3 regions of the Streptomyces sp. NPDC037290 genome follow, and region 1 is predicted to be linked to each of the others. Evidence: riboswitches for the same ligand, from Rfam matches in the RefSeq annotation. Region 1 holds a riboswitch; each other region holds the start of a gene.
What was found. A riboswitch is a leader RNA that binds a small molecule or an ion and turns the genes downstream of it on or off. The one in region 1 is predicted to bind cyclic di-AMP.

Region 1 (6,848 bases):
GAACTCGGCCTCCTGGTCGCCGGTGATGACCTCCGGTTCGACCCCGAGGATGTCCACCACGCCGCGCACGAAGTCGTCCCGGTTCTCGGCGTCGCGGGAGGCGGAGGTGGCCACGAAACGGAGTCGCTCGGCACCGTGCTCCTTGATCAGGGCCGCGTACTGGCGGCAGGCCGCGAACGTGCGCTCCAGTGCCTCAGGGGCGAGCCGGCCGGTGCGGTCGACGCCCTGGCCGAGCCGCACGATCGTCATACGGCGGTCCAGGTCGACGAGTTCACCGGTCTCGGGATGGACGTCGGCGACCAGCAGCCGGATGGAGTTCGTACCGCAGTCGATGGCGGCCACACGGGTCACTGCTCGGCCCCCTCGGGGTTCTCCAGCGTCACGCAGGCACCCTTGCGCCACCACTCCGGCAGCATGGCGAGCGCCTCGTCGCCGAGTGGGTTCACACCGGGGCCGGCGGCCAGCGAGTGGGCCACCAGGACGTGCAGGCACTTGACCCGGTCCGGCATGCCGCCCGCGCTCGGGAAGCCCTTCAGCTCCTCGATCTCGTCCCGGCGCCGGATGTAGTCCTCGTGCGCGGCCCGGTAGGCGGCGGCCAGCTCGGGATCGGTCCGCAGCCGCTCGGTCATCTCCTTCATCACGCCGTTCGCCTCCAGCGTGCCGATGGCGGAGGACGCCTTCGGGCACGTGAGGTAGTACAGCGTCGGGAAGGGGGTGCCGTCGGGCAGCCGCGGGGCGGTCTCCACGACGTCCGGATGGCCGCACGGGCAGCGGTGCGCGATGGCCCGCAGGCCCCGCGGCGGGCGGCCCAGCTGCTGCTTGAAGGCCTCGACGTCCGCGTCGGTGGGCTCGGTGCGCGAAGTGCGGGGCGGGGGCGTTTCCATGACTGCTCTTCGAAGCTTTCTGTCGGTTACGGCCAAAGGCCGGCGTTACTGCTCACTGGTCGGAGGCGTCGGACTTGTCGACCCCGTCCCAGACGTTCGCGTACCAGGGCCGGTGGGCGGCCCCGAGGTCGGCACGGGACTGCTTGGCCGCGCCCGGGTCGACGACCACGTACCCGGTCTCGCCTGGCTTGACGTAGTGCAGCCGGCGCCGGATCTGCTGCTCGGCGTAGGAGTCGTCCTGCCACCGTGCCTTGAGGTCGCGCAGTTGCTCGACCCGCTTGCGGGCCTGCTCCTGCCGGCGCTGGAGGTCGGCGATCTCCGCGCGCTGGGAGACGTACTGCCGCATCGGGTAGGCGAGGGCGACGATCATCGTGCACAGCACCAGCGCCAGCAGCGCCGCCCGGCCGGTGAGCCGGGAGCGGCGGGCCTGCCGTCTGGTCTGGGAGCGGTAGACCCGGGCCGCCGTCTGCTCGCCGAGCAGCCGCAGCCTCGTCGTGGTGGAGAAACGGTCGCGGTCCTTCACGGCCATGTGGCTCTCCGCCTCCCCTTTGCCTTGCGCTTCACACGTGCGTACGTCCCCGGACACGGTACGGGACCGGGTACGGGGACGTACGTATGACTGGCTAAGACTTAGCCCGGTGGAGGTCAGCCCTTGGAGACCTCGGCGTGGCCGCGGAAGCGCGGGAAGGCGCTGCGGCCGGCGTACACCGCGGCGTCGTCGAGGATCTCCTCGATGCGCAGCAGCTGGTTGTACTTGGCGACGCGCTCGGAGCGGGCCGGGGCGCCGGTCTTGATCTGGCCGCAGTTGGTGGCGACGGCCAGGTCGGCGATGGTGACGTCCTCGGTCTCGCCGGAGCGGTGGGACATCATGCACTTGAAGCCGTTGCGCTGGGCCAGCTCGACGGCGTCCAGGGTCTCGGTCAGCGAGCCGATCTGGTTGACCTTGACCAGCAGGGCGTTGGCGGTGCCCTCGTCGATGCCGCGGGCCAGGCGCTCCGGGTTGGTGACGAACAGGTCGTCGCCGACCAGCTGGACCTTGTCGCCCAGACGGTCGGTGATGACCTTCCAGCCGGCCCAGTCGTCCTCGAACAGCGGGTCCTCGATGGAGACGAGCGGGTAGGCCGCCACGAGCTCCTCGTAGTACTCCGTCATCTCGGCGGCGGAGCGCTCCTTGCCCTCGAAGAGGTACGTGCCGTCCTTGTAGAACTCGGAGGCGGCCACGTCGAGCGCGAGGGCGATCTGCTGGCCGGGGACGTAGCCGGCCTCCTTGATGGCCTCGAGGATGAGGTCGAGGGCCTCGCGGTTGGAGCCGAGGTTCGGGGCGAAGCCGCCCTCGTCGCCGAGGCCGGTGGACAGGCCCTTGCCCTTCAGCACCTTCTTGAGGGTGTGGTAGACCTCGGTGCCCCAGCGCAGGGCCTCGGAGAAGGACTCCGCGCCGATCGGGGCGATCATGAACTCCTGGATGTCCACGTTGGAGTCCGCGTGCGAACCGCCGTTGAGGATGTTCATCATCGGCACCGGCAGCAGGTGCGCGTTCGGACCGCCCAGGTAGCGGAAGAGGGGGAGGTCGGACGCCTCGGAGGCGGCGTGGGCGACGGCGAGGGAGACGCCGAGGATGGCATTGGCGCCGAGGGAGCCCTTGTTGTCGGTGGCGTCCAGGTCGAACATGGCCTGGTCGATCAGGCGCTGCTCGGTGGCGTCGTAGCCGACCAGCTCCGGGCCGATCTGCTCGATGACGGCGAGGACGGCCTTCTCGACGCCCTTGCCCTGGTAACGGTTGGGGTCACCGTCGCGCAGCTCGATGGCCTCGAAGGCGCCGGTCGAGGCGCCGGACGGGACGGCGGCACGACCCGTGCTGCCGTCGTCGAGGCCGACCTCGACCTCGACCGTGGGGTTGCCTCGGGAGTCCAGGATTTCCCGGGCTACGACGACGTCGATGGACGGCACGAGCATCTCCTTCTTGGATGTGACGCTGGAAGTGCGGGGCGGTGTGCCTTACGGCGCTGCCTTGCGACTAGAGCCTAACCGTCTCCAGGGGATCAGCCACCGACCGACCGCCCCGTGGACGGGGAGGGACACGCAGACGGTACCCATTGTTCATGAGCGGAACAAAGGGGGGTGGGGGTGAAGAGCGGGGAAACACGCGGGGCACACAGAAAAAGACCCCGCCCCGGCGCGTACGGGGGAACACGCGCCGGGGCGGGGAGCCCGTGGGGACCGGGGGGCGGACCCGAGGGCCGCCGCGCCTACTTCAGGTGCAGCTGCTGGCCCGGGTAGATGAGGTTCGCGTCCTCGACGATGTCCTTGTTCAGCTTGAACAGCTTCTGCCAGCCGCCCTGGACGTGGTGCTTCTCGGCGATGGTGCTAAGGGTGTCACCCTTGACGACCTTGTACTCGCCGTCGCCCTTCTTGACCTTCTTGCCGGTCGGGGTGGTGACGGTCTTGCTCGCGGACGGGGCCGTGCGCTCGGCGGAGCGGGAGGCGGCCTGCGTGCCGGTGGAGCGGGTGGTGGTGCTCGGCGCCGTGCTCTTCGAGGGGGTGCTGGGCGCGGAGCCGTTGTAGGCGGCGCTCGACAGGCCCGTGCCGCAGACCGGCCAGGCGCCCTTGCCCTGGGAGGCGAGGACCTTCTCGGCGACGGCTATCTGCTGCGCCTTGGTGGCCTGGTTGGCCTGCGAGGCGTAGGCGGTGCCGCCGTACGCGGCCCACGTGGAGGCGGAGAACTGCAGACCGCCGTAGAAGCCGTTGCCGGTGTTGATGGACCAGTTGCCGCCGGACTCGCACTGGGCGACGGCGTCCCACTCGGAGGCGGTGGCGGCGGAGGCGTTGCCGGCCGCCATCAGCGGGGCGGCGACGGCGGCGCCGGTCACGCCGGCGAGAGCGATGACGCGGGTGGCCTTGGACGGACGGCGGTGCTTGCCCTTGCCGGTGAACAGCATGGATCGATCCCCTCACCGACGCCTGCGAGGTGAGCTGTCGGGTTCGGGCCGGTTGAGTTGCCCGGCCGCACGCTCGCTCTCGCGAGGTGCGGCTTCACCCCCAGCCGGTACCGGCGTCAACCGCCGGGACCGGCACTTACCTTGGGTCCCCCGCTCCTGCCCACGGCGCTTGACGCGACGACTGTTCCCGGGCAACCGCTGGCAGGATTCGGCGTTGCGGATGCCGGGGCTCGTGGTGACGAGCGGCCTTGACCGTAGACAGGTGATCGAGGGAATTTCAAAGACGATCAGGGCTTCTGAGACTCATCCCACACTTTCACCGAAACGGACATCAGCGGCGAAACGGGGTGTCAACTGCCGCTACTTCTGGACCGTTTCAGAACCGATGTCCAGGGTCTGACCGGCCGCGATGTGGTTCGGGTCGGCGCCGATGACGCTCTTGTTCCCGTCATAGAGCGCGCGCCATCCGCCGTCGACGCCAAGGGAGTCGGCGATGGAGGCGAGGGTGTCCCCCTCGCGCACGGTGTAGGTGCTGGCCGCGCGGCCGGCGTGACGGCCCGAAGAAGCGGCGTTCTGACCGTTTGTCGCGCTTTCGTCCGCACTTTCATCCGCGCTGCCGCCGCGGTGACGCCCGCCACTGCTGAGCGCACCGGTGTCGATCAGACTCCAAGAACCGGCAGGCTGCTGGTAATTGTCCGATTCGTCGGTACCGGGGGGCACCGAGGGCGCGCTGTCACTCCCCCGCGAGCCGCCACTTCCGGTCAAGCCGGACTTGTCAGTCTTGTCGGACTTGGGGGTGCTGGTCCCGGTCGGACCCTCGGTCGCGTCCGGGGCCTTGGTGTCCTGGCGGCTCGGGCTCGGGGCCGGGGTGGTGCTCGCGTCGGACGAGGAGCCGGAGGCATCCGAACCCGAGGAGTCCGTGCCGGACGTGGAGTTGGAGTCCGAGCCGGAACCGGATGCGGATGAATCCGGCAGACCGGACGAGTCGGAGCTGTCGGCCGAGCCGGACGTGTCGCCCGGCCCGGCGGTGCCGCCGGAGCCCCCGACGCCGGTGTCGACGTCGACCGAAGCGGAGTCGGAGGTCAGGCCGGCGGTCAGCGCGCACATGGCCCACGGCTTGGTGCCCTGGTCGGCGAGGATCTTCTCGGCGACGGCTATCTGCTGCGAGCGGCTGGCCTGGTCGGCGCTGTCGGCGTACTGCGTGCCGCCGTACTTGCCCCAGTCGTCCTGCGAGATCTGCAGGCCTCCGTAGTAGCCGTTCCCGGTGCTCGCGCTCCAGGAGCCGCCGCTCTCGCACTCGGCGACCTTGTCCCACGTGGTGCCGTCGGCGGCGTTGGCGCTCGCGGCGCCGAGCAACGGGATGGCGATGGCGGAGCCGGTCACTCCGGCCGCGACGAGGAGGGCCGGAGCCTGACGGGGGCGACGGTGACGACCGTTCCCGGAGAGCATGCGGAAGCCTTTCGTGCGACAGCAGGAGCGGCGCGGCGCGCTGAAATACCTCGCCACGCTGATGGGTGAACGTATCGGCAGACGATCACTTGTCACAAGTTAATGCCGCGCAGATCACGTGAAGATCACAGAGTTGAACGTCCCTGATGTTCACCGTTCTACGGCTTTGCCGGACTCCGGTGTGAACTCCACGGGCAGCGTGCGCAGGCCGCGCATGATGAGCCCGCCGCGCCAGCGCAGGTCGGCCGGATCGGCCGCGAGCCTGAGGTCGGGCAGCCGGGTGAGGAGCGTGGCGAGCGCGGTCTGGCCCTCCAGCCGGGCGAGCGGTGCGCCGAGGCAGTAGTGGATGCCGTGGCCGTACCCGAGGTGCTGGTTGTCCCGGCGGGCGAGGTCCAGCACGTCCGGGTCGGCGAACCGCTCCGGGTCCCGGTCGGCCGCCGCGAGCACCACGAGCACCGGATCCCCCGCCGCGATGTCCTGGCCGCCGATGGTGAGCGGCTCGGTGGCGAACCGCCAGGTGGCCAGCTCCACCGGGCCGTCGTAGCGCAGGAGTTCCTCCACCGCGGTCTCCAGCAGGCCCGATTCCCGCCCGGCCAGGGAGTCCTGCAGCCGCCGGCGCTGCTCGGGGTGGGTGAGCAGCGCGCAGGTGCCGTTGCCGATGAGGTTGACGGTCGTCTCGAAGCCGGCGAACAGCAGGATGAACGCCATCGCCGCGGCCTCGTTCTCGGTGAGGTGCTCGCCGTGGTCAGAGGCGCGGATGAGGCCGGAGATGAGGTCCTCGCCGGGCGCCGGTTCGGCGGGCAGCGCCTCGCGCTTCTTGTGGATCAGCTCGGCGAGATAGCCGCGCATCTTCTTGACGGACCGGGCGACGCCGCCCCGCGGCCCTCCGCCGTGGCGGATCATCATGCCCGCCCAGTCCCGGAAGTCGTCCTGGTCCTCGCGCGGGACACCGAGCATGTCGCAGATGGCGTAGATGGGCAGCGGGAAGGCGAACTCGTGGATGAGGTCGGCCGAGCCCTTCTCGGCGAACCCGTCGATGAGGTGGTCGGTCAGCTCCTGCACGCGCGACGCGAACTCGGCGACCCGGCGCGGGGTGAACGCCTTGCTGACCAGCCGGCGCAGCCGGGTGTGGTCCGGCGGGTCGATGTTCAGCAGATGGGTCATCAGCTCGGCCTTGCGCTCGCCGGGGATGCCGGTCTTGCCCTTGGCGTGCGCGGGCTCGTCGTGGTGCGCCGGGTTCTTGCTCAGCCGCTGGTCGGCCAGGGCCTGCTTGGCATCGGCGTACCGGGTGACCAGCCAGGCCTCGACCCCACTGGGCAACCGTGTCCGGTGCACCGGGGCGTGCTCGCGCAGCCAGGCGTAGGCGGGGTAGGGGTCGGTGGCGAACTCCCAGGTGAACAGGGTGGGAGCCGATTCCGGGGCGGGGCCGCGAGCGGCCTGGGGGTGGTGCTGGTCGGTCACTCCTCGACCGTATCCGGACTCGGGTGGGCCTCCGCGTCCCGGTGGCCGCCGCCGACCGCGCCCGCAGCCTCCGGCCCGGCGCCCTCCGCCTCCCGGATCGCCTCCCGGTACGCCCGGG
Region 2 (6,848 bases), on a different contig from region 1:
GCTCCTCCGGGTTGCCGAACAGCTCGGTCAACTCGGCGTACGCCCGGCGCAGTTGCTCCTCGTCCGCGAGGTCGAGGCGTACGCCGCCCAGGTCGGCGCGGTGCCTGAGGTGCGGGGCGGTGGCCTTGAGCGCCACCGGGTAGCCGAGGGTGCGGGCGGCGTCGGCGGCGGCGTCGGGGCTGGGGGCGGGCAGCGCGCGTCGCACCCGGATGCCGTACTTCCCGAGCAGCTCGCAGGTCTGCGCGTCGGAGGTGGTGAGGCCTTCCCCGCGCGCGAGCAGCTGACCGATCAGCCGCGCGGCGCCCTTCTCGTCGATGTCGTCGTATTCGGGCACCTTCCCTGGATCAGCCGCCTCCCGCCGCCACTGCCCGTACTTGACTGCTTCGGCCAACGCCCGCACGGCGCGTTCGGCGGCGGGGTAGGCGGGGATGAGACGGGAGCCCTCGGAGGGGGCCACCATGGCGGTGGGCCCACCGACGCCCGCGCCCGCGGCGGGCGGGCGTTCCGCGGGCCGAGGGGGGCGTGCCCTGTCGTCGGTACCGGGTGCCTTGTCCGTGGCCGCGGGTGCGGTACTCGCCGCGGCCGACAGTGCTTCCGCCAGCCCCCCGAGCTCCACGTGCACCACCAGCACGGGCTTGCCCGGCACGGCGGCCGCCGCCGACCTGAGCGCCTCGGCCAGCTCCGCGTCCCCCGGCGAGGCCTCCCCGATGGCCGGGATCGCCGTCACCACGACGGAGTCGCAGGTGTCGTCGGCCAGCGCGGCACCGAGCGCCCGATGGAAGTCCTCCGCCGTCGCCCCGGTCGTCAGGTCCAGGGGGCGCGCCGGCCGCAGCCCCTCCGCCAGACAGCGGTCGTACGTCAGCGCGCCCAGCGACTCGGAGTTCCCGAGGATCGCCACCCTCGGCCCCGCGGGCAGCGGCTGGCGCGCGAGCAGCAGCCCCGCGTCGACGAGCTCGGTGATCGTGTCGACCCGGAGCACGCCGGCCTGCCGCAGCAGCGCGGACACGGTGGCGGGGGGCAGCCGGGTGGCCCGGACCGCGTGCCCCTGGGGCGCGGAGCCGACCCCCTGCACCACGACCAGCGGCTTCGCCGCCGCCGTCCGCCGTGCCAGGCGCGTGAACTTGCGGGGGTTGCCGAGGGACTCCAGGTACATGAGGGCGACGTCGGTGTCGGGGTCGTCGTACCAGTACTGGAGGACGTCGTTGCCGGAGACGTCCGCGCGGTTGCCGGCGGACACGAAGGTGGACACGCCGGTGACCCCGGTGACGCCTCCCCCGCGCCGGTGCAGCCGGGACAGCAGGGCGATACCGATGGCGCCGGACTGGGCGAACATGCCGATGCGGCCGGGGCGGGGCATCTCGGGGGCGAGGGAGGCGTTCAGACGCACGCCGGGCGCGGTGTTGATGACCCCGAAGGCGTTCGGGCCGATGATCCGCATGCCGTACGCGCGTGCCTGCTTCACGAGCGCCCGCTGCCGCTCGCGCCCCTCGGGGCCGCTCTCGGCGTACCCGGCGGAGAGCACCACGAGCCCCTGCACGCCGTGTTCTCCGCATTCGGCGACCACTGCAGGCACCTGCTCGGCCGGTACGGCGACGACGGCGAGGTCCAGCGGGCCGTCGACGTCCCGCACGGACCGGCGCGCCGGCACTCCGTCGACCTCCTTGAGGTCCTCCGGGAAGGCCTTGTTCACGGCGTGCAGCCGACCGCCGTAGCCGGCGTCCTGGATGTTGCCGAGGACGCTGCGGCCGACTCCGCCGGGGGCGCGGCCCACGCCGACGACCGCCACGGAGCCGGGCGCGAGCAGCCGCCGTACCGAGCGGGCCTCGGCGCGCTGCTCCCGTGCGTGCTGCACGGCGAGGGAGCGGTCGGTGGGTTCGAGGTCGAACTCCAGGCGGACGACGCCGTCCTCGAAGCTGCGCTTCTGGGTGTAACCGGCGTCCGTGAACACCTTGATCATCTTGGTGTTGGCGGGCAGCACCTCGGCGGCGAAGCGGCGGATGCCGCGCTCGCGGGCGACGGCCGCGATGTGCTCCAGCAGGGCGGAGGCGACGCCACGGCCCTGGTGGGCGTCCTGCACCAGGAAGGCGACCTCGGCCTCGTCGGCGGGCGCGGAGGCGGGCATGCCGTCGGCGCCGATGCGGTCGTAGCGTACGGTGGCGATGAACTCGCCGCCGATGGTGGCCGCGAGTCCCACCCGGTCCACAAAGTCGTGGTGCGTGAAGCGGTGGACGTCCTTGGCGGAGAGCCTGGGGTACGGCGCGAAGAAGCGGTAGTACTTCGACTCGTCCGAAACCTGCTCGTAGAAGCTGACCAGGCGGTCGGCGTCATCAACGGTGATGGGCCTGACGCGTGCGGTACCCCCGTCGCGCAGCACCACGTCCGCCTCCCAGTGGGCGGGGTACTGGTGCCGGTCCTGCCGGTCCGCCGAGGTCTGCATGGGCCCCAGAGTACGGCTCGCGTACGACAACGGCGCGGGGCAGTCTGTGGAGGACGGAAGCTGGAACCGAGGCCGCGGTTCCGGCGCCGCACCGGAGCGGAGGAAGATCCGATCCGGGCATGCTTCGCGGTATGGGAAACTGGTCTAGACAACCCTGAAGACTGAAGGGCAGCAACACATGGCTGAGCGCCGCGTCAACGTCGGCTGGGCCGAGGGCCTCCATGCCCGCCCCGCCTCCATCTTCGTCCGAGCCGCCACGGCCGCAGGCGTCCCGGTGACGATCGCCAAGGCTGACGGAAACCCCGTCAACGCGGCCTCCATGCTGGCGGTCCTGGGCCTGGGTGCCCAGGGCGGCGAGGAGATCGTCCTCGCCTCCGACGCCGAGGGCGCGGACGTCGCCCTCGACCGTCTGGCCAAGCTGGTCTCCGAGGGCCTGGAAGAGCTGCCCGAGACCGTCTGAGTGAGACGAGGGAGCCGCGTCACCCATTTCCGGGTGGCGCGGCTTCCGCGTTTTCGGGTGCCGGAAATCAGGACGCGTGAAGGCGAGTGAGAAAGGCATACGAAGGTGCGCGGGAAAAGGGCAGCGGAAATCCGCGTCCACCGAATGCGTCTTCTTTGTATACGACGCTTGTGTTAATGCCGCAGGCTCGGCATGTTTACGCGATGTTGCGAGTTCCTCACACGCTCCCCGCGGTCCGCGCCGGAGGCGAATCGCAGCCGGTGCGCGGCCGTCGCACGCTCGGTGTGCAGCGCCGTGAGCGCCCGCGCCCGCTCGCCGTCGCCGCGCGTCACCGCGTCCACGATGGCGCCGTGCTCCGCCCAGGACTCCACCGGGCTCGGCGGCGCCTCCACCGCGTACATCCAGGCGATCTTGTGCCGCAGCTGGGTGAGCATCGCGGTCAGCGAGGGGCTGCCGCAGGCCTGGGCGAGCGTCTCGTGGAACCAGCCGCCCAGTGAGCGCAGATCGTCGCTGTGGCCCCGCCTGGCCCGCTCCTGGCCGATCCTGACCAGTCCGCGCAGCACCTTCAGGTGGGCCTCCGTGCGCCGCTGGGCGGCCCGCGCGGCCCCGAGCGGCTCCAGGAGCATGCGCATCTCCAGCAGGTCGGCCGCCTCCTGCTCGGTCGGCTCGGCCACGCACGCGCCCGCGTGCCGGCGGGTCAGCACGAAGCCCTCCGCCTCCAGGGTGCGCAGGGCCTCACGGACCGGGACGCGCGAGACGCCGTAGCGGCGGGCCAGGACTTCCTCGGTGAGGCGGCCGCCGCGTTCGTAGACACCGGCGACGATGTCGTCCCGGATCGCCGTACACACCGAGTGCGCCGGAATACGCATGACCGACCTCCGCCTTAATCCCCGTGAAACGTCGACGATGGACGCGTGTTCCGGTGACTCTATTCCAATACGGCGGAAATTCCGACGGCAGGCCGGAATCCATGGATATTTTTTGGTCAGCGACTCCGGCGGACGCCCCAGAAAACGGCGAAAGCCCCGGCCGGTGCGGGCCGGGGCTTGTCAGGAAGAGGGACAGGGTGTCAGACGTCCACGCCGTGCTTGCGCAGATACGCGACGGGGTCCACGTCCGATCCGTAGTCGGGGGTCGTACGGGCCTCGAAGTGGAGGTGCGGGCCGGTGACGTTGCCGGTCGCGCCGGACAGGCCGATCTGCTGGCCCGGGGTGACCCGCTGGCCGGCCGTCACCCCGATCGACGACAGGTGGCCGTACTGGGTGTACATGCCGTCGGCCATCCGGATCACGATCTGGTTGCCGTACGCGCCGCCCCAGCCGGTGGAGACGACGGTGCCGGAGCCGGCCGCGTGGACGGGCGTGCCGCTGGCCGCGTGGAAGTCGATGCCGGTGTGCGAGCCGGAGGACCACAGGGAGCTGCTGGCCTTGTAGGCCGTGGAGACGTAGGAGTCCGCGATCGGGGCGACGAAGGCGTTCAGACGCCTGCGCTCGGCCTCGCGGGCGGCGCGCACCTTGGCCTCGTGGAGCTCCTGGGCCCTCTTGGCCGCGGCCTGCTCGGCCGCCTTCTGCTCGGCGACCTGCCGCTGCGCGGCGGCCTGCGCGTCGATCTGCTCGGCGATGTCGTCGCCTACGGTGACCACCGGGGTGAGGCCGGTCTGCTCGGCGGTGCGCTCGGCGGCGAGCGCCGGGGACGCGGCGAGGGTGCCGATGACGCCGGTGGTGGTGAGGGCCGCGATACCGGCCGCCTGAGCGGTGGTGCGCTTGACCCGGCCGGGCTTGCGGTGCTTCCCGGTGGCGCACATGAACGCCATGGAGTGGCTGGTCCTTTCCTTCCCTCTCGCCTACCGGGTTAGCTGACGGGTTCGGAGCAGGAAGGTCTCCTACGGACCCCCTCGCTGACGCGCGGGCGCCCGATTCACCCCAGGGACTGCATGGGTCCCCGGCTCCCCTGGCTCGCGCCGTACGGGGACTCGGCGATGGCTGTCCGGTGCCGCGGGTGCGGCGCACTGCCTGACGAACAGCCCGGACGACGCTACGAAAGCCCGCTTTCGAATCCCAAACGGATCCCGGCTTTTGTAGCGCATCCCACAGGGCAGACAGGCAACCTCCGCCCCAAATCGGGCATCTGGGGAAGGGAGTGGAACAACAGGGGCCCTGACGGCCTGTCGGTCGTCAGGGCCCCACGCACGCGTGCGGCCGCTCGGTCGGCGCCGGCCGCTGCGACGGTGCCGTCTACTCGGCCGCCACCACGGTCACTTCACCGATGCCGAGCGCCTCGACGGGCGCCTTGATCTGGGAGGCGTCACCTACGAGGACGGTCACCAGGCGGTCCCCCGGGAAGGCGTTCACGACGGCCGCCGTGGCCTCCACCGTGCCCGTCGCCGCCAGCTGCTGGTACAGCGTCGCCTGGAAGTCGTCGGGCAGGTGCTGTTCGACCTGGTCGGCCAGGGTGCTCGCGACGGCCGCCGCGGTCTCGTACTTCAGCGGCGCCACCCCGACGAGGTTCTGCACGGCCACGTCCCGCTCGGCGTCGGTCAGGCCCTCCGCGGCGAGGGTGCGCAGCACCTTCCACAGGTCCTCCAGGGCGGGACCGGTGTTGGGGGTGTCCACGGAGCCGCTGATGGCGAGCATCGAGACGCCCGAGCCGTCCGGCGCGGACCTGAGCACCTGCCCGAACGCCCGCACGCCGTAGGTGTAGCCCTTCTCCTCGCGCAGGACGCGGTCCAGGCGGGAGGTGAGGGTGCCGCCGAGGCAGTAGGTGCCGAGCACCTGGGCGGGCCACACGCGGTCGTGCCGGTCGCGGCCCACGCGGCCGATGAGCAGCTGCGTCTGGACGGCGCCGGGCCGGTCCACGATGACCACGCGGCCGGTGTCGTCCGCGGTCACCGGCGGCACGGGCCGCGGCTCGCCCGGGGTGCCCGTCCAGGCGCCCAGGGTGTCGCCGAGCAGCGCGTCCAGGTCGATCCCGGTGAGGTCGCCGACCACGACCGCCGTGGCCGTGGCGGGGCGGACGTGACGGTCGTAGAAGGCGCGTACGGCGGCGGCGTCGATCTTCTCGACGGTCTCCTCGGTGCCCTGCCGCGGACGCGACATGCGCGAGGTCGCCGGGAACAGCTCCTTGGACAGTTCCTTGGCGGCCCGGCGGGAGGGGTTGGCCAGCTCGTGCGGGATCTCGTCCAGGCGGTTGCGGACCAGGCGTTCGACCTCGCTCTCGGCGAAGGCGGGCGCGCGCAGGGCGTCGGCGAGCAGGCCGAGGCCCTTGCCCAGGCGGGAGGCCGGGACCTCCAGGCTGAGCCGGACGCCGGGGTGGTCGGCGTGCGCGTCCAGGGTGGCGCCCGCGCGCTCCAGCTCGGCGGCGAACTCCTCGGCGGAGTGCTTGTCGGTGCCCTCGGAGAACGCCCGCGCCATGATCGTGGCGACGCCGTCCAGGCCGGCCGGCTCGGCGTCCAGGGGGGCGTCGAGCAGGACCTCGACGGCGACGACCTGCTGGCCGGGGCGGTGGCAGCGCAGCACGGTCAGGCCGTTGTCGAGCGCGGCGCGCTCGGGGGCCGGGAAGGCCCAGGGCCTGGCCTCGCCGGGCTGCGGCTGGGGGTGGAAGTCCATGGTGGCGAGCTCGGTCACTTGGCCGTCTCCTCGTTCTCGTTACCGGCCTCTACGGTCGCTTCCTGCTCGGGGTCCTCGGGGACGTCGGCGTCCGGGGCCTGCTCCGGGGACTTCGGCTCGTAGACCAGGACCGCGCGGTTGTCGGGGCGCAGACGGGCCTTGGCGACCTCCTGGACCTCCTCGGGGGTCACCGCCAGCACGCGCTTCACGGCGGTCAGGGCGAGCTGCGGGTCGCCGAACAGGACGGCGAACCGGCACAGTTCGTCCGCGCGGCCGGCGACCGTGCCGAGCCGGTCCAGCCACTCGCGCTCCAACTGGGCCTGGGCCCGCTCCATTTCCTCGGGCG
Region 3 (6,848 bases), on a different contig from region 1:
GGAGGAGCCTGGGCGTGCCGGAAGGCCACTGACCTGCAGCCACAGCGGTCGGACTATCCGAGGGCAACCCAACCGGCACCTCCCTTTTGGAGAGCCACGTCCCGAGGAGCGGTCCGTGAGCGAGACCACTTCGTCGCGGCCCGGGGATCGCTTGACGCCCGATATGCCCCCAGCGTGGCAGGAGGAACACCACACATGCAGTCCCCTCATCGACGATGCCCGTGCCTTGGACAGCGCCCTGAGGAGTTCCCCAAGCTCGCCGACGGCCAGTCAGGTCCTGTTCATCACCTGCTACGACTCCCGGGTCGTTCCGGCCCTGATCACTCGTACGACAAGGAGCTCATGGCGCAGGGCGTGGGGAACGCCGTCGGCGGCGCGCTGGGCGCGCTGCCCATCAACGTGGTGATCGTGCGCAGCGCTGCCAGTGCCCAGCCGGGGGCGAGACCAAGACGTCCAGAGTCCTGCACGGGCTGTTCGTGGCGCTGCTGCCGTTCGCGCTGGCGATGATTCCGCTGCCCGCCCTGGCAGGTGTCCTGGTACATGACGGCTGGAAGCTGATCCCGTTCCGGCAGGTCGTCTCACTGTGGCGGGAACACCGTGGAGAGGCGCTGATCCTCGTCGTATCCGCCGTCGCGATCGTCATGTGAACATGTTCGAGGGTGTGCTGATCGGTCTGGCCCTGGCGTCAAGACCGCCTGGGAAGCCTCGCACGTGAAGCTGGCGGTCGTCGACAAGGGTGCCGGACCGATCCGGGCGCACCTGTCAAGCAACGCGAACCTTCCTCCGGCTGCCGAAGATTGTCGACACGCTGGAATCCCTTCCCCAGGACCGTCCGGTGGAGGTGGATCTCTCCGGCCTCCACGACCTGGACCATGCCTGCCGTACGGCCCTGGAGAACTGGGTTGAGCGTCGAGGAGCGGTCAGTGCCGAGCCGGTCCAGATGCTGACAAGTTCCCAGTGACGCAGGCCTTTTGAAGCACCATGTGCAACGGGGCCCCGCCCCGTGAGGGGCGGGGCCCGTCTGTCCGCTGATCCGCCGGGGGATGTACGGGTCAGCGGGGGTCTGGAGGGTTGAGCAGCTGCGGAGCAGGAGGGTGTTCTGTGTACGGGAAGTCGGCAGACCGCCGGCTGCAACTGGCCCCTCACAAGTGTCGCGAGGGGCCAGACGCGTTTCCATCGCGATGGACGGGACCAGTGGCGTCCGTCGGATGGAGCGGCGGGCCGCCTCCGCCGTTCAGGCGGCGCGCTGCGAGGTAAAAGAAATCATGTAAGGAAAGCCAGGGGCAAGGCGAGAGCGGGAACTGTGTGGCCTTTCCACATAACTGTTCGGTGCACCGAACAATGGTCGTACCGGTACGAGCGGTCGTTCGTAGGGTGACTGCGGTCGCGGCGTGGCGAAGGCTCACCGGACTGCCGGGCCGGCCAGTGCGGAGACTCTGCCCCGCCCATGCGGGTGTGGTGGGGGACGCTCCTGCACAGATCCTTCGGTCTGCACGCGGAATCGGGAAGCAAGTCGGAATGCCGGGCGTGCGCAGGCAGCGCCTTTGCGTTAAGAACCGCCGATTCTGTAGACGGCATGGGCGATTGCGGACATGGTAGCGGCATGTGGATAAATCCGACCATGACGCCGGTCCCGCTCCCCGCGCGCGTGCGCACCTTCGCGGACCGGTGTGAATTCAATGCCGTCGCCTGTGTCGCGCGGCATGCGTCGAACCAGTTCGGCCCCGGCACCGTAGCCGGACTCCCCGGCCGGGAGGTGTAGCCGTGTCTTGGGACCTTCCCTCGGGCTCTCCCGGCCACAGTGGATTCACCCTTGGTGTCCTGGACGACGGTTCCATTCCCACCTATCGCAGCGGCCGCGTCCTGATCGAGCGGAACTTCACTGATTGCCCGGACCGCCGCGCGGGCAACTGGCAGGGGCCGGCTCCCGAACGCCTGCCGCAACCTGCGGCTCTCCAACCGGCCTGCACCTGCGGCTGGCGAGGCTGCTCACTCCCCTACGACCCCGATGGCGGAACGATCACCTCAGGCGCGCTCACCCGCCACGATGGCCAAGGCCTCGAGGCCCTCGGTGAATGGATGGCACACGCGAAAGCCGCCGAACACGCCGTGTCCCCGGTAGTCCCCGACTGCTACCGCTCCCGGATCGGCGAGCTTGGCGAAACCCTCGGAGAGTTGGCGGACGAGCGCCCCCGCGCAGCCCTCACCCTGATCCGCCAACTGCGCGAGCTCGCCGACCATCTTGAACCACTCGCCGTTGCCCGGGCTTTGGCATACGGCGTGGTGTGCGAGGACATCGGCGCCGACCTCGGCCAGAACAAGCAGGCCGCCCGCCAACGACGATGAAGATACTTCATTCCGTGCGGCCAACAATTGTTTTGGTCAAGAAAATGGCCCGGTCCGAGTCGACAGTGCGTGGATCGGGCAGTGGGCGGATTCAACTGGTCATCGCAGCACCTCGATCTTGGAGGTGTTGATGGGCAGGCCAGCGGGATGGATGAAGGCGCCGACGGGCAGGGCGCCGATGAAGTCGCCTGGGAAACCGTCGCTTCGCCGAGATGCAGAACGGTTGTTCTGGCGGGAGATCGCACCAAAGGGCTGACCAGCGAGGAACGCGAAGAAATCGCCTTGATGACAGCCCAGCAAGCTGGGGTTCGTGAGATCACTCGCCGGCTCGGTCGTGACCCGGCGACCATCTCCCGGGAGTTGCCAAGAGCGGCTCTCCGGCCAGGTCCACCGACCTGAGGGGACGCCAGTGCCAGGACCTCAGGCCGCAGCCTGGAAGGGCCGTAACAAGCCGCGACGAGAAGACCGCAGGTGGGCCCCGGCTTGGAGCCCGGAGTAGATCTCGAACCGGCTGAAGTTCGACTTCCCCGAATCCGGTTCACCATGCTGCTGCAACCGCCCCGATGGGACGGCTACGGTGTCGAGCCACGGGCCAGGAATGGCCCGGCCGTGGCGCCGAGGCCGTGAACGACGCGATCGCCACCACGATCACCACGCTGCCCGAGCAACTGCGCCGCTCGCTGATCTGGGACGGCGGCAAGGAGCTGGGCCAGCACACCCAACTGAGCGTCGGCACCGGGCTGGAGGGGTACTTCGCCGACCCGCGCAGCCCCTGCAACGGGGCACCAACGAGAACACGAATGGCCTCTTGCGCCAGTACTTTCCCAAAGGAACAGACGTGCCGCGATGGGACGCCGACGAGCTGTTGCTCACGCTCTCAACAGCAGACCCCGGAAAACGCTCGGTTTGAAGACGCCTGCTGAAGCCCGTGTTCCCACACATCAGAGTGAAGGCTCACTTAATGCTGTGAGAGATAGATCTCAGAAGCCCTGATCGTTTTTGGCGTTCCGGGAATTGCGTGTTTACGGTCGTGACTGCTCACCATCGTGAGCCTCGGCTGCCGCAACGCCGAATCCTGCCAGCGGTTGCCCGGGAACAGTCGTCGCGTCAAGCGCCGTGGGCAGGAGCGGGAGACCCAAGGTAAGTGCCGGACCTGGCGGTTGACGCCGGTACCGGCTGGGGGTGAAGCCGCACCTCGCGAGAGCGAGTGCGCGGCCGGGCAACTCAACCGGCCCGAACCCGGCAGCTCACTTCGCAGGCGTCGGTGAGGGGATCGATCCATGCTGTTATCCGGCAAGGGCAAGCGCCGCCGTCCGTCCAAGGCCATCCGCGTCATCGCTCTCGTCGGCGTGACCGGCGCCGCCGTCGCCGCCCCGCTGATGGCGGCCGGCAACGCCTCCGCCGCCACCGCCTCCGAGTGGGACGCCGTTGCCCAGTGCGAGTCCGGCGGCAACTGGTCCATCAACACCGGCAACGGCTTCTACGGCGGCCTGCAATTCACCAACTCCACCTGGGTCGCGTACGGCGGTACCGCCTACGCCGCGCGTGCCGACCTCGCCAGCGAGGCGCAGCAGATAGCCGTCGCCGAGAAGGTCCTCGCGGGCCAGGGCAAGGGTGCCTGGCCGGTCTGCGGGACAGGTCTGTCGAGCACCTCGTACTCCGTCGGCTCCGCGTCGGCAGAAACCAGCGCCCGCGAGAACACTGACACCGGTTCCGGAGAAACCAGCGCCCGCGAGAGCACTCGTGCCGGTTCCGACGAGAGCACTGGTACCCATTCCGGCGAAGGCGCGAGCACAGGCTCCAGCGCCACCACCCGCTCCACGGACCAGCGGGTCACCTCTCACGGTTCGGGCGAGTACAAGGTCGTCAAGGGCGACACGCTCAGCTCCATCGCCGTCAAGCACCGCGTGGCCGGCGGCTGGAAGGAACTGTTCGAGCTGAACAAGGGCATCGTCGCGGACGCGAACCTCATCTTCCCGGGTCAGCAGCTCCGACTGGGCAAGTAGGCCAACGCCGGGTCTTCGCCCTGCCATGACGTTCGGTGGGTGGTGCTGTAGCTCATCCACCGGGGCGTCAGCTCCCCGAGGGGCCGGTTCGGCTGTGTTAGCCTAGAAGACTGAAGAATGTCCGAAATATTCGTTTCATGGAGCATGGCGCCGGGTCGACACGCGAGAGTCCGGTGTCGCGCCACACTGCAACAACGCCATTGAGCGAGCCCTTCGAGATCTGACAGCCGGACCGCGCGCAGAGACTGCTCGACTCCGGCACCTCCTTGTGGGCAGGGCGCGTCATGCGGATGCCTCGCGGATCACACGACACAGATGCACCGCCTCCGAGATCCGCAAGGGGGAAAGATGAGTTTTTCTCGTTCCGCTCTCACCATCGCCGCATTAGCCGCCTTATCGCTGGGGACCACAGGCGCCCTGACGCCCGCCTCCGCCGCTGCCACCACCACACCGCAGAAGGTTTGTGGCGGGAAGGGGTACAAGACCGTGAATTCTGCTCCCGTCGGCTCGCTCGGCACCGTCTATCTGACGTACAACTCCTCGAACGGCAAGAACTGCGTCGCGACCATCCGCAACAAGGCGGGCGCCGCGCTGGCCATGTCCGCGTGGGTCTACGTCACCGACACCGACAAGGGCGCCCAGGACTACGGTCGGTACACGCTGTTCGCGGGGCCGGCCGGCGTCCACGGCGAGGGCCATTGCGTCGACTGGGGTGGCAACATCGACAAGGTGTTCGTCCAGGTGACCGGCTCCAACTGCTCCGCGCTGAAGGAACACCGGGTCACCTTCACCCGTTGACCTGCCCCTCCATGTCCGGCCGCCGCATCGGTCCCTACGTCAGCGCCGGACAACAGCGCGCCCGGTCATCCCTCTGCATGTTCAGCCACGTAACTGTGGCGCGGTCACGGCAGGCCGGCGATGGAAACACCGCTGAGAACGGACCAGGTTTCAACACGTTCACGCCCCCAGCGGCTGAACTGCCTTCCGCCGTTGACCACGCGGCCGGTCTACTGATCGTGCCCCGTCTGCATCACAGGGGTGCGTGGGCGGGGCATCGGTCGGGGTGGACAGTCAGACGCAAGGGCCCACCCCGACTTCCCTGCGCAACGAAGGGCTCCGGTACGTCGTCTTTCGACGCTCTCCTGCTGACTGTGAGACAGGGCATTCGAAAGGGATGGGGCTTTCGATCGCTCGGTACGGTGGAGGCAGATATGACCAGGAGGCACCTACGTGAGACAGCAGCCGATGCCCAGGACAGACGCGGCAAGGGCGTCGGCGCAGTTCTTTCCGTGGCGGGGATGATGTTCGATCCTCTTGCCGTCGATGGCACGAGGCAAGCCACGCTGCCAGGACAAGCGCCGGCGATCTGCCTCGCGGGTTGTGACGAGGACCCGTCGGAGACCAACATTGTTCGCGGTATCGACTGAATATCGGCCTCGGCAGCCTGCGGGACTCGCAGGGCGGGGAAGCCCGGCCAAGGCCCCTTGCGGAGAGCGTTGACCGGCATTGCACCTTCTCACCGGCGGCGCCCTGCTCATCTTCCCGTGCGCGGGCCCCTGGTCGGATCATGCCCGGACGATGGTGGGGCGCGTTCCGCAGCGCAGGCGCGTCCGCACCGCATGCCGTCGGGGTCGCCGGACGTTCGGCCGGAAACCGAGTCCGGCGATCCCGTTCGGGCGTGGGAACCCTGTCGGTCAGTCACGGCTGGCAACCGACAATTGCACCAGGCCGATCTGGCACTGCCTGAACGACTCGTGCCCTCGTCCGCGGTCGTTGAGCCCACCAATGCCGGCAGACGGGTGCGGGTTCGTGCGGCATGCTTTTGCCTCGGCGGGCCGCACCAGCGGCACCCGACGGCGTGGAGGACCTTATCCGCTTGGAAAGTCTGAGAGCCCGCCGGCGAGGTACTCGATCCAGTTGCTCTCGTGGGTACGTCAGCCGTGCCTCGTGTCGACGCTGTGGTCCTGTTCTCCTCATCCGGTTTCCGAGACGCTTACGCGGCAGGCGTTCGGGGTGCGAGCGACGTACCCACCGAGTGCGCGGCTGTGCACGGGTGTGCGCCGCACACCAGGGGGTGGCCACGTTGTGCGTCTGCGTTCCGAGCACACACGCTTACGTTTGTCCGGGCGATTCGGTTGGCTGGCTGGAAAGGATGGCTATCAGCAACCCGTGACAAGGAGAGGCGCAACCATGAATGACCCCCTTACCGTTGCCGAAATCTTATCCACCTGCCGGCATGCCCCGTGCGGCCAAACGGAATGGGAGCCCCCTCGGACCGACATGCTCAGCCGCTCCGCAGTACGCCGTATGCTGCGTTCCTTATCGACGGCGAAGACTCATGGGAAACGCCATTCCCTGATGAGAATCGTAGTGTTCAAGGCCAGGCACGGGTGAAAGGACAGACGCGGTCTCGTGCCGTGGCCGCCCCGGCTGGTCTCGGTCGATGCGTCCGGCCCCGAGCGCTCCAGCAGGCCGCAAGGAATGCGGTATCTCGAC

Region 2: it holds a riboswitch for cyclic di-AMP, as region 1 does, so the genes downstream of both, ACZ7HQ_RS06480 (M23 family metallopeptidase) here and ACZ7HQ_RS21390 (transglycosylase family protein) in region 1, are expected to answer to the same signal.
Region 3: it holds a riboswitch for cyclic di-AMP, as region 1 does, so the genes downstream of both, ACZ7HQ_RS44225 (transglycosylase family protein) here and ACZ7HQ_RS21390 (transglycosylase family protein) in region 1, are expected to answer to the same signal.

Annotation. Positions count from the first base shown of each region.
Region 1 covers NZ_JBVJVZ010000005.1:587,693-594,540, reverse strand. Annotated here, with positions in the region: gene ACZ7HQ_RS21410 (Ppx/GppA phosphatase family protein) at 1-351, opposite strand, end outside; gene ACZ7HQ_RS21405 (DUF501 domain-containing protein) at 348-884, opposite strand; gene ACZ7HQ_RS21400 (FtsB family cell division protein) at 937-1,413, opposite strand; gene eno (phosphopyruvate hydratase) at 1,530-2,837, opposite strand; gene ACZ7HQ_RS21390 (transglycosylase family protein) at 3,131-3,820, opposite strand; cyclic di-AMP (ydaO/yuaA leader) riboswitch at 3,825-3,998, opposite strand; gene ACZ7HQ_RS21385 (transglycosylase family protein) at 4,181-5,269, opposite strand; gene ACZ7HQ_RS21380 (cytochrome P450 family protein) at 5,420-6,730, opposite strand; gene ACZ7HQ_RS21375 (nucleoside triphosphate pyrophosphohydrolase) at 6,727-6,848, opposite strand, start outside.
Region 2 covers NZ_JBVJVZ010000002.1:163,557-170,404, reverse strand. Annotated here, with positions in the region: gene ACZ7HQ_RS06495 (bifunctional acetate--CoA ligase family protein/GNAT family N-acetyltransferase) at 1-2,437, opposite strand, end outside; gene ACZ7HQ_RS06490 (HPr family phosphocarrier protein) at 2,616-2,897, shown strand; gene ACZ7HQ_RS06485 (GntR family transcriptional regulator) at 3,071-3,766, opposite strand; gene ACZ7HQ_RS06480 (M23 family metallopeptidase) at 3,967-4,710, opposite strand; cyclic di-AMP (ydaO/yuaA leader) riboswitch at 4,723-4,885, opposite strand; gene ACZ7HQ_RS06475 (M16 family metallopeptidase) at 5,132-6,520, opposite strand; gene ACZ7HQ_RS06470 (M16 family metallopeptidase) at 6,517-6,848, opposite strand, start outside.
Region 3 covers NZ_JBVJVZ010000067.1:767-7,614, forward strand. Annotated here, with positions in the region: partial or broken gene ACZ7HQ_RS44210 (SulP family inorganic anion transporter) at 313-961, shown strand; gene ACZ7HQ_RS44215 (hypothetical protein) at 1,765-2,346, shown strand; partial or broken gene ACZ7HQ_RS44220 (IS30 family transposase) at 2,498-3,339, shown strand; cyclic di-AMP (ydaO/yuaA leader) riboswitch at 3,482-3,622, shown strand; gene ACZ7HQ_RS44225 (transglycosylase family protein) at 3,627-4,352, shown strand; gene ACZ7HQ_RS44230 (spore-associated protein) at 4,701-5,150, shown strand; gene ACZ7HQ_RS44235 (hypothetical protein) at 5,564-5,779, shown strand.